3 regions of the Streptomyces sp. NPDC002499 genome follow, and region 3 is predicted to be linked to each of the others. Evidence: riboswitches for the same ligand, from Rfam matches in the RefSeq annotation. Region 3 holds a riboswitch; each other region holds the start of a gene.
The links. A riboswitch is a leader RNA that binds a small molecule or an ion and turns the genes downstream of it on or off. The one in region 3 is predicted to bind cyclic di-AMP.
Positions count from the first base shown of each region.

Region 1: linked by a shared signal. The riboswitch ahead of ACWD5F_RS45170 (M23 family metallopeptidase) and the one ahead of ACWD5F_RS42470 (transglycosylase SLT domain-containing protein) in region 3 are both predicted to bind cyclic di-AMP.
Region 2: linked by a shared signal. The riboswitch ahead of ACWD5F_RS14490 (transglycosylase family protein) and the one ahead of ACWD5F_RS42470 (transglycosylase SLT domain-containing protein) in region 3 are both predicted to bind cyclic di-AMP.

Region 1 is NZ_JBSFXO010000026.1:8,044-11,311, reverse strand. It holds gene ACWD5F_RS45175 (aldo/keto reductase) at 1-139, opposite strand, end outside; gene ACWD5F_RS45170 (M23 family metallopeptidase) at 266-1,306, opposite strand; cyclic di-AMP (ydaO/yuaA leader) riboswitch at 1,317-1,474, opposite strand; tRNA gene ACWD5F_RS45165 (tRNA-Met) at 1,778-1,851, opposite strand; gene ACWD5F_RS45160 (alginate lyase family protein) at 1,925-3,046, opposite strand.
Region 2 is NZ_JBSFXO010000005.1:88,461-91,728, reverse strand. It holds gene ACWD5F_RS14495 (transglycosylase family protein) at 1-884, shown strand, start outside; cyclic di-AMP (ydaO/yuaA leader) riboswitch at 1,100-1,266, shown strand; gene ACWD5F_RS14490 (transglycosylase family protein) at 1,271-1,972, shown strand; gene eno (phosphopyruvate hydratase) at 2,260-3,268, shown strand, end outside.
Region 3 is NZ_JBSFXO010000018.1:174,906-178,173, forward strand. It holds gene ACWD5F_RS42460 (LacI family DNA-binding transcriptional regulator) at 1-520, shown strand, start outside; gene ACWD5F_RS42465 (HAD family hydrolase) at 633-1,442, shown strand; gene ACWD5F_RS42470 (transglycosylase SLT domain-containing protein) at 1,459-1,941, opposite strand; cyclic di-AMP (ydaO/yuaA leader) riboswitch at 1,945-2,108, opposite strand; gene ACWD5F_RS42475 (CocE/NonD family hydrolase) at 2,380-3,268, opposite strand, start outside.

The DNA.
Region 1 (3,268 bases), on a different contig from region 3:
CCGCCGCGTAGGCGTCCAGGACGGCGAAGGAGGTCGCCTCGTCCGCCGTCCAGCCGAAGACGTTGCCGCCGAGGGAGAGGGGGAAGACCTCGAGGTCGGAGGAGCCGAGCTTGCGCAGAGAAGCAGAGGAGGACGTCATGCTTCACATCAACGCCGGCCCCGGAGACCGATCTTCCGCCGGAGCCGCAAAGTTCCCGTAAACAAGCGGAGTCCGCTGTTCCGGGAACCTGGCGAGGTGTGTCGGTGTCTGCCGACGGCTACTGCCTCAGGGGGTGAGGCCCTTGCTGCGCAGCCACGCCATCGGGTCGATCCCGTCGGCCTGGCCGTTCGGGTGGACCTCCAGGTGCAGGTGCGCCCCGGTCACGTTGCCGGTGGCGCCCACGCGGCCGATGACATCGCCGGTGGCGACCTTCTGGCCCACACTCACGCCGATCGACGACTGGTGGCAGAACCACAGCTCCGTACCGTCGTCGAGGGTGAGGATCGTGCGGTAGCCGTACGAGCCCGCCCAGCCGGCCTCCGTGACGGTGCCGCTGTGGATGGCCTTGATGAGCGTGCCCGTGGGGGCGGCGAAGTCGAGGCCCGTGTGGTAGCCGGAGGACCACAGGGAACCGGCCTGCCCGAAGGTGCCGGTGATCGTGTACGAGGCGACCGGCAGCCGGTACTGCGTGGCCAGCTCCGCCAGCTTCGCGGCCTCGGCCTTCTTCTTGGCCTCCGCCTCCGCCTTCTTCTTCGCGGCGGCGGCCTTGGCGGCGGCCGCCTTCTCCGCCTTCGCGGCGGCGTCGTCGACCTGCTTGGAGAGGGAGGCCTCGGTGGCGTACTGGACCTTGCTGTCGACCTGGACCCGCTGCGACTCGGCCTGCGCCATGATGCGGTCGCGCAGCACCTCGCCGGCGTCCTTGGTGCCCTGCGCGGTCTCGCTGGAGGTCACGCCGACGCTGCTGAGCGCGGTCGGGGACCCCTTGGCGGGGCTGGAGGTCTCACCGAAGACCGAGCCGACGTTCGGCAGGTCGGGCACGGAGATGGAGACCGGCGGCTTGCCGGTGTTGGCGCTGGCCATGCCGCCCGCGCTCACCGCGGCTATGACACCGACGCCCAGGACGGTGGAGCTGCGGGCGAATCCCCCGCCACCACCGCGCTGCTTGGAGACGCGGTGGCGACCGCGGTTGGGACGGACGGAATCCTCGGTGGGGTTCCATTCCTCCCAAGGGCCCTCGTCGGTGCGGTATCCGCCGTAGCCGAACGTCTCGTTGTCACGCTGGCTCGGCACGAACGGGGCCGCCGGGGCAGGGGGGTTGGACGCCACCTGGGCGTACTCCTTCCTTCCTTCTCGCCTACCGGGTTAGCTGACGGGTTCGGAGCAGGAAGGTCTCCTACGCGCGTAAACCATTCGTGCGTACACGACGGACTACTTGCGATTCACCCCAAGTTGGTGGTTCCCCGGTTCCCTTGCGGGATTCGGCACGTGCGCACGGAGCCGACTCTTGTGACGGCTGGGACGACCGCGCTGCGTTATCGAACGTTAATAGACACGGGGCAGGGATTCCAAGCTGTTCGGCTTGATCATTAACGTTTTCACGCAGGACGTTCAGGCCATGACCGGTGAAAATCGGGCGAGTTGACCAAGCCTGTGGATCCACACAGGCATTGACGGGATGTCAGTTGTTGGGCGGAGGGCGTTCGCCTGCTCACCGGGCGTGACAACGGTCAGAAAGCCGAGGGGGAAATGACTCAGGGCCGGAGTCCGATGATCCGGACTCCGGCCCTGGGCCGTTAGTAGCGGGGACAGGATTTGAACCTGCGACCTCTGGGTTATGAGCCCAGCGAGCTACCGAGCTGCTCCACCCCGCGCCGTTGTGTTCTCCACTGTACGCCATCCGCGGGACGGGAGTGACCAAGGAGCGGCCGGGGAGCGACGGGCCGGTCAGGCCGCCGGGTTTCCGGCGTGGGTCAGGGTCTCCCAGGAGACGAAGAGATCGTCGGTGCCGGCCGGGCGGGTCTCCTCTGCCAGCTTGTGGGCGGCCGGGACGGAACCGCCGAGCCGGTCCTCCAGATGGTTGAGGGCGACCTCAAGATCCGGACCCATGTTCCGGTCGACCTTCCCGCCGCACAGCCACGCGGGCGGGTTCTCGCCCAGCTGGTAGCGGGCGTGGAAGGCGAGGGCCGCGGTCAGCCGGTCCTTGACCTCGCCGTACAGGTCGACGCCCTGGTGCCAGGCCGTCTCGGCGATGTGGGCGGTGGCGGCGAGCGAGTAGCCGACGTGCTTGAAGTTGCGGCAGGTCTCCTGCGCGACGCCGTCCTTGTACGTCCCCTGCTTGAACCAGTACGTCGTCAGCTTCTGCGGCGTGTTCATGGTCGACCCGGCCACGGTCAGCGGCACCTTGCCGTCCTTCTCCAGGTAGAAGTAGGCGGGCACGCGGTCACGGAACCGGGCGAGGGCGGCGTCGAAGGCCTTGTGGTCGTTGGTGAAGACGGCGATGCCGATCGCCGCGTCGGTCATCGCGAGGTCCCAGTTGCCGTTGTAGTCGGGCAGCTTCTCGGTGACGTACGGCTGATACGCGGTCCGCAGCATCTTCTCGAACCGCGCGACCCGGTCCGCCGGCCACCCGGCCCCCGGCGCGTACCGCACGATCTCCGCGGCCCGCGCCCACGTCGACCCGGCCCACGCGGTCTGGAGCCCCGCGTCCTCCTCGGAGTGCCGCTTGATCTTCGCCGACCAGGCGTCCATGATCTCCCGCGCCTTCAGCGCGTGCTCCTGCTTGCCGGTGACGCTGAAGAGCAGTGCCTGCGTGTACGCGGCGATCGCGTCCTCCCGCTCTTCCACACACCCCTGCGCGACCTTGCCGCCCCAGGGACAGTCGACGTTCTCGTACGGCTCGGGGCGGTACTTGTACGACCCGTACTTGCTGTCCCGCATCTCGAGGAACGCCTTCAGCCACGGCTGCTTCCCGGCGGTGACGATCTTTCGTACGGAGTCCAGCTGCGCCTTGCTGACCAGCACGCCGGGGTGGGTGAACGTGGCGTCCGGGGGGAGGGCGCGGGCCATGGTCCGGGTACCGGTGTCCGTGCTGCCGCACGAGGCGACGGTCACGGTGAGAAGGGGCGCGATCAGGAGCACGGCGGCTCGTTTTCGGGATGACCTCACTGGTACCAGTACCTCCGCGTATGTCCACTCCGGGTCACTCGCAGCGTGACCCTTCGGGGAGTTGGGCGCAGGATCTGTTGGGCCGATCGGACCGTGGGGCGCGTTGGTGTGGGGCTGGAAATG
Region 2 (3,268 bases), on a different contig from region 3:
TCGCCATCCCGCTTCTCGGCGCGGTGAGCGCCAGCGCTGCCGACGGCACCACCTGGGACAAGGTGGCGAACTGCGAGACCGGCGGCTCCTGGAGCCAGAACGACGGGACCGGTTTCTACGGCGGGCTCAAGCTCTCGCAGGACGACTGGGAGCAGTACGGCGGTCTCGACTACGCCTCGCGCCCCGACCTGGCCAGCCGCAACCAGCAGATAGCCGTCGCCGAGAAGATCCTGGACGACCAGGGCGTGGGCGCGTTCCACACCTGCGGGCTGACCACGGGGCTGTCGAAGGACGACGGGTCGGCCGACATCGACACCGGGATCCTGGACGACTCGTCCGACTCCTCCTCGGACTCCTCGGACGGTTCCGGCTCCACCGGCCTGTCCAACACGCCCGGCGGTACGTCCGACGACTCGTCCTCGACGGACTCGTCCACGTCACCGTCGGCCTCGCCTGACTCTTCGTCCGATTCCTCGACCAACTCTGACGAATCGGACGATTACCTCTCGCCCTCCGACTCCCCGTCCGAGCCGACCGCGAGCGGTTCACAGGGAAGCGACAGCTCGTCGACAGATCGGGCGAAGGGTGACGACTCGGACAAGTCCGAGCAGGCCGTGGGCTCTTGGAGCCTGGTCGACACCGGCGCGGTCGGCTCCGGCAAGCATCGTGGCGCCAGTGCCGACGAGAACACGGTCGCCAGTGACACAGAAGGGTCCGCGCAGGGGTCGTACACCGTCCATGGCGGTGACACTCTCGCCTCCATCGCCGACTCCCTTGGCCTGGACGGCGGGTGGCGGGCGCTCTACGCCGAGAACAAGCAGGCCATCGGCGCCGACCCGAACGACATCGCGGCCGGTCAGACCCTGAGGCTTCCTGGCGAATAGGGGCGGACAGGGGCTGAACGGGGCGAAAAGCGACGGGAGTTAACGACGGTCTTCGGACTGAATGTCCGGTTTGGTGAAAGTGTGGGATGACTCTCAGATGCCCTGATCGTCTTTGAGTTTCCGCGGAATCCGTGTCTACGGTCATCACCGTTCGTCAACACGGACCCCGAATGCCGCAACGCCGAATCCTGCCAGCGGCCGTAGGGAACAGTCGTCGCTTCACAGCGCCGTAGGCAGGAGCGGGGGACCCAGGTAAGTGCCGGGCCCGGCAGACAGTGCCGGACCGGCTTGGGGTGAAGTCGTGCGCCGAGAGGCGCGCGGCCGGGCAACTCACACGGCCCGAACCCGACAGCTCACCTCGCAGGCGTCGGTGAGGGGATCTCCGCATGCTGTTTTCCAGCAAGGGCAAGCACCGCCGTCCGTCCAAGGCCACCCGCGTCGCCACGCTCGCCGGCGTGACCGGTGTCGCCATCGCCGCCCCGCTCATGGCGGCCGGCAACGCCTCCGCCGCCACCGCGTCCGAGTGGGACACGGTCGCCAGCTGCGAGTCCGGCGGCAACTGGTCCATCAACACCGGCAACGGCTACTACGGCGGTCTGCAGTTCTCCGCCTCCACGTGGGCCGCCTACGGCGGTACCCAGTACGCGTCGCAGGCCAACCAGGCCAGCAAGGCGCAGCAGATCACCGTCGCCGAGAAGGTGCTGGCCTCCCAGGGCAAGGGTGCCTGGCCGGTCTGCGGCACGGGCCTGTCCGGTGCCGCGTACAACGGCGGCAGCTCGTCGAGCTCCTCCAGCTCCTCGAACTCGTCCAGCTCTTCGAGCAGCGACGCCGGCACCCGCTCGAACGACTCGACGAGCACCTCCCGCTCCGCCGACCGTCCGGCCGCGAAGAAGACCGTCACCACCCCGACCGGCAAGAAGGTCAAGAAGGGCGACGGCGAGTACAAGGTCGTCAAGGGCGACACCCTCAGCACGATCGCCGAGAAGCACAAGGTCAAGGGCGGCTGGGAGAAGCTGTTCAAGCTGAACAAGGACATCGTCGAGGACGCCGACCTGATCTACCCGGGTCAGCAGCTGCACCTCAAGTGACAGAGACCTGGTAGCCGAACCACAGCGGCCTGACAGACGTGTCCCCCACCATGGAGGTCACGTGAGGGCCTCCCCCGTCCCCACGGGCTCCCCGCTCCGGTGCGTGTTCCCCCGTACGCACCGGGGCGGGGTTCTTTTTGCCCGCCTGCTTTGTTCCGTTCGGAAACAATTTACTCTCGGTTCTGTCCAAGGGGCGGCCCATCGGCTGGCTGTTCGTCCCGGGACGGTTAGGCTCGGTCCCGCAGAGCCATCGCGGCCCGCGTAGCCGCGTCACATTGAAGAAGGAGATGCTCGTGCCGTCCATCGACGTCGTCGTAGCCCGGGAAATCCTGGACTCCCGAGGCAACCCCACGGTCGAGGTCGAGGTCGGCCTCGACGACGGCAGCACGGGTCGTGCCGCCGTCCCCTCCGGCGCCTCCACGGGCGCCTTCGAGGCCATCGAGCTGCGTGACGGTGACCCCAACCGCTACCAGGGCAAGGGTGTCGAGAAGGCCGTCCTCGCCGTCATCGAGCAGATCGGCCCGGAGCTGGTCGGCTACGACGCCACCGAGCAGCGCCTGATCGACCAGGCGATGTTCGACCTGGACGCCACCGACAACAAGGGCTCGCTCGGCGCCAACGCCATCCTCGGCGTCTCCCTCGCCGTCGCGCACGCCGCCTCCGAGGCCTCCGACCTCCCCCTCTTCCGCTACCTGGGCGGCCCGAACGCGCACCTGCTGCCCGTTCCGATGATGAACATCCTGAACGGCGGGTCGCACGCCGACTCGAACGTGGACATCCAGGAGTTCATGATCGCCCCGATCGGCGCGGAGTCCTTCTCCGAGGCGCTGCGCTGGGGCGCCGAGGTCTACCACACCCTCAAGAAGGTCCTGAAGAGCAAGGGCCTGTCCACCGGCCTCGGCGACGAGGGCGGCTTCGCCCCGAACCTGGACTCCAACCGTGCCGCGCTCGACCTCATCCTCGAGGCCATCAAGCAGGCCGGTTACATCCCCGGCGAGCAGATCGCGCTCGCGCTCGACGTCGCCGCGTCCGAGTTCTACAAGGACGGCAAGTACGAGTTCGAGGGCAAGTCCCGCTCGGCCGCCGAGATGACCGAGTACTACGAGGAGCTCGTGGCGGCCTACCCGCTCGTCTCCGTCGAGGACCCGCTGTACGAGGACGACTGGGCCGGCTGGAAGGTCCTCACCGACCGCCTCGGCGACAAGGTGCAGATCGTCGGCGACGACCTGTTCGTCACCAACCCGGAGCGTCTGGCCCGCGGCATCGAGGACGGCGCGGCCAACGCGCTGCTCGTCA
Region 3 (3,268 bases):
CGTGGCGGCGGCCGACCGCGAGGGCGCCCAGGAGATGGTGCGCCATCTCATCGCGCGCGGCCGACGCCGTATCGGCATGGTCACCGGACCGCTCGACACGGCGGGCGGCCCCGACCGGCTGGCCGGCTACCGCGACGTCCTCACCGAGGTGGGCCTGCCCTACGACCCGGCGCTCGTCGTCGAGGGCGACTACCGCCGCACCGGCGGCGAGGAGGCGGCCCGCCGGCTCCTGGACCGGGCCCCCGACATGGACGCGGTGTTCGTGGCCTCCGACCTGATGGCCCTCGGCGTCGTCAACACCCTTCAGCAGTCGGGCCGTTCGGTCCCCGATGACATCGCTGTCGGGGGCTTCGACGACTCGGCCGCGGCCACCGCGGGCACCCCGGCCCTCACCACCATGCGCCAGCCCTACGACCGCATCAGCGCCGAGATGGTCCGCATGCTGCTCGCGCAGATCGCCGGGGAGGACACGGCGGGGGTGCTGCTGCCGACCGAGTTGGTGATCCGCGAGTCGGCGTGAGCGCGGCGCGAGTGGCGTGCGCGGAGCACCGTCCGCCCCTCAACGCATATGTAGGCAGCAACCGTCCGGTTCGCGTCGAGTTAGCCGGGCTTTCCATCCGTATTCTCTGATCATGGCCGCACCCCTCGCATATTCACTCATCGCCACGGATCTGGACGGCACCCTGCTCCGGGGCGACGACACCCTCTCCGACCGGTCTCTCGCCGCGCTCGCGCGGGCGGTCGGCGCCGGGGCCCGCCATCTCGTCGTGACCGGACGGCCGGCCCCGAGAGTGCGCCCGCTCCTCGACGACCTGGGCAGCAAGGGGCTCGCGGTGTGCGGGCAGGGCGCGCAGGTGTACGACGCCGGCGCGGACCGGCTGCTCTGGTCGGTCACGCTGGACCGGGAGTTGGCCGAGACCGCGCTCGGCAAGATCGAGGCGGAGGTCGGGCAGGTGTACGCGGCCGTGGACCAGGACGGCGTGGACGGACTCACGCTCATCGAGCCCGGCTACCTCATGCCGCACCCCACGCTGCCCGCCGTCCAGGTCGGCCGACGCGACGACCTGTGGCACGAACCGATCAGCAAGGTGCTGCTGCGCCATCCCGACCTGTCCGACGACGAGTTGGCGACAACCGCCCGCACCGTGGTCGGTTCACTGGCCACCGTCACCATGTCGGGACCCGGCACCGTCGAACTCCAGCCATGCGGAGTCACGAAGGCGACGGGCCTGGCTCTGGCCGCCCGTCACCTGGGCCTGGGCCCGCACGAGACGATCGCTTTCGGCGACATGCCCAACGACATCCCCATGTTCGACTGGGCCGCCCACGGAGTGGCCATGGCCAACGCCCACCCCGAACTCAAGGCGGTGGCGGACGAGATCACCTTGTCGAACGAGGACGACGGCATCGCCGTCGTCCTCGAAAGACTCTTCTGGGAGTAACCCTTTACGGGGTGGCTCAGTAGGCCCCATACACGTTGTCGATGGAGCCGTAGACCGCCGCCGCGTAGTTGCAGGCAGCCGTGATGTTCGCGACCGGGTCGTACGGGTCGAACGACGTGCCGGCCACGTGGTACGCGGCGAACGTCGGGTCGATCACCTGGAGCAGGCCCTTGGACGGGGTGCCGGCCGCGGCGTTGGAGTCCCAGTTGTTGATGGCGTACTGGTTGCCGGACGACTCACGGATCACGTTGCGGTAGATGCCGTCGTACGTGCCCGGGATCCCGTTCTGCGCCATGACCTGGAGCGAGGCGCGGATCCAGCCGTCGAGGGTGTTGGAGTACCCCAGCGACGCGGCGGTCACCGTCGACGAGGGAGCCGCGGACGCGCTGGTCGCGCCGATGACGGGGAGGGCGAGCACCGCGGCCCCCGTGCCGAGCACGGCGAGCTTGCGGACGAGGCGGGAGTTGCGGCTGCGGCGGTGCTGAGCGGATGCAGGCATGACGAGGTTCCTCTCCGTCGCCTGCGAGGTGAGCTGTCGGGTTCGGGCTGGGAGGTGCCCGGCCACGCCCTTGCGGACGTGACTTAACCCCGAGCCGTCCCGGTCGTGCTGACCGGTCCGGCGACTTACCTGGGTCCCCCGCTCCTGCCGTGCGGTGAGTTCGTGACTGGGATGCCGGGCGGCGGCAGGATTCGGCGTTCCACCCGACAGGGCGGGAACGTATGCGAGAGCACATGTCCGGAACAAGTACCGGATTCACACATCGACCCTATTGACCTTGGTCTGAGGCCTATGGGGCGCTTGATCCTTTGCGCCTGCCAAGGGTCAACTGTCAAGCGGCGAAAGGAGAAACGCCGACATGTCGGGGCACAGGCCGCGCACAGATTCGCGTGACCCAAGTCACGGCAGGATTAAGAACGGCAAAACGGGCATTCATCCTCAACTGGCAGTTCTCGGAACCCTCTTCTCCCAGGTCCGATGAAAGATCACCTCGCCGCCCTCGGTGCAGATCACCTCATTCGACGTAATAAAGTCCGTTTCGTCGCAAGTAATCTCCGACCGGGTGCGCACGGTGGTGTCCCAGGCCTGCTCCGGCCGATGCAGCCGGATCGACCAGTCGGACCGGGCGCGCGCCGACAACGGATCCGTCTCGTCGATCGTGTACGTCTCCAGCGCGTCCTCGGTGAACTCCAAGCCGTCCGGATACACGCGCGTGCCGCCGTACCGGGGATCCACCTCCAGCCGCCACTCACCCTTCGCGACATCCCGCACGACCAGCCGCTCGGGCCGTGGCTCGTCCAGCGTGGCCGGGTGGTTGACCCCGAGCGGCTCGGCCTCCTCGGGCTCCTCGAAGCGAATGCCGTCCACCGACTCCCGCTCCCGCACCGGGAGTTCGAGCGCGCTGCCCTCCGGGTCCATCGTGAAGCCGGCCGCCGACTCCGGCTGGGGCCAGATCCAGGGCCAGTACGCCGAGGACACCGCGAGCCGGATGCGATGCCCGGCCGGAATGGCGTACCCGATGCCGTTCAGCTCGAAGGTCACGTCCTCCACCGCGCCCGGCGTCCAGGGCACCGCCCGCCCCCGCCCGAACCGCGCCGACAGGTTCAGCGCCCCCCGGGTGACCAGCGTCGACGAACCGTCCGGCGCCACATCGCACAGCCGGGCGATCACCTGCCCCCGCGCCACCTCCGAGGTCAGCCGCAGCCGAACCCTCGGCCGCCCCAGCACCCACGTCTCCGCCGGCACCTCGAACTCGAAGCACGCCGACCGCGCGTCCTCGTCCCGCTGGTCCGGCGGCAGATCGGCCTCGTTCCCGAAGGGGAAGAAC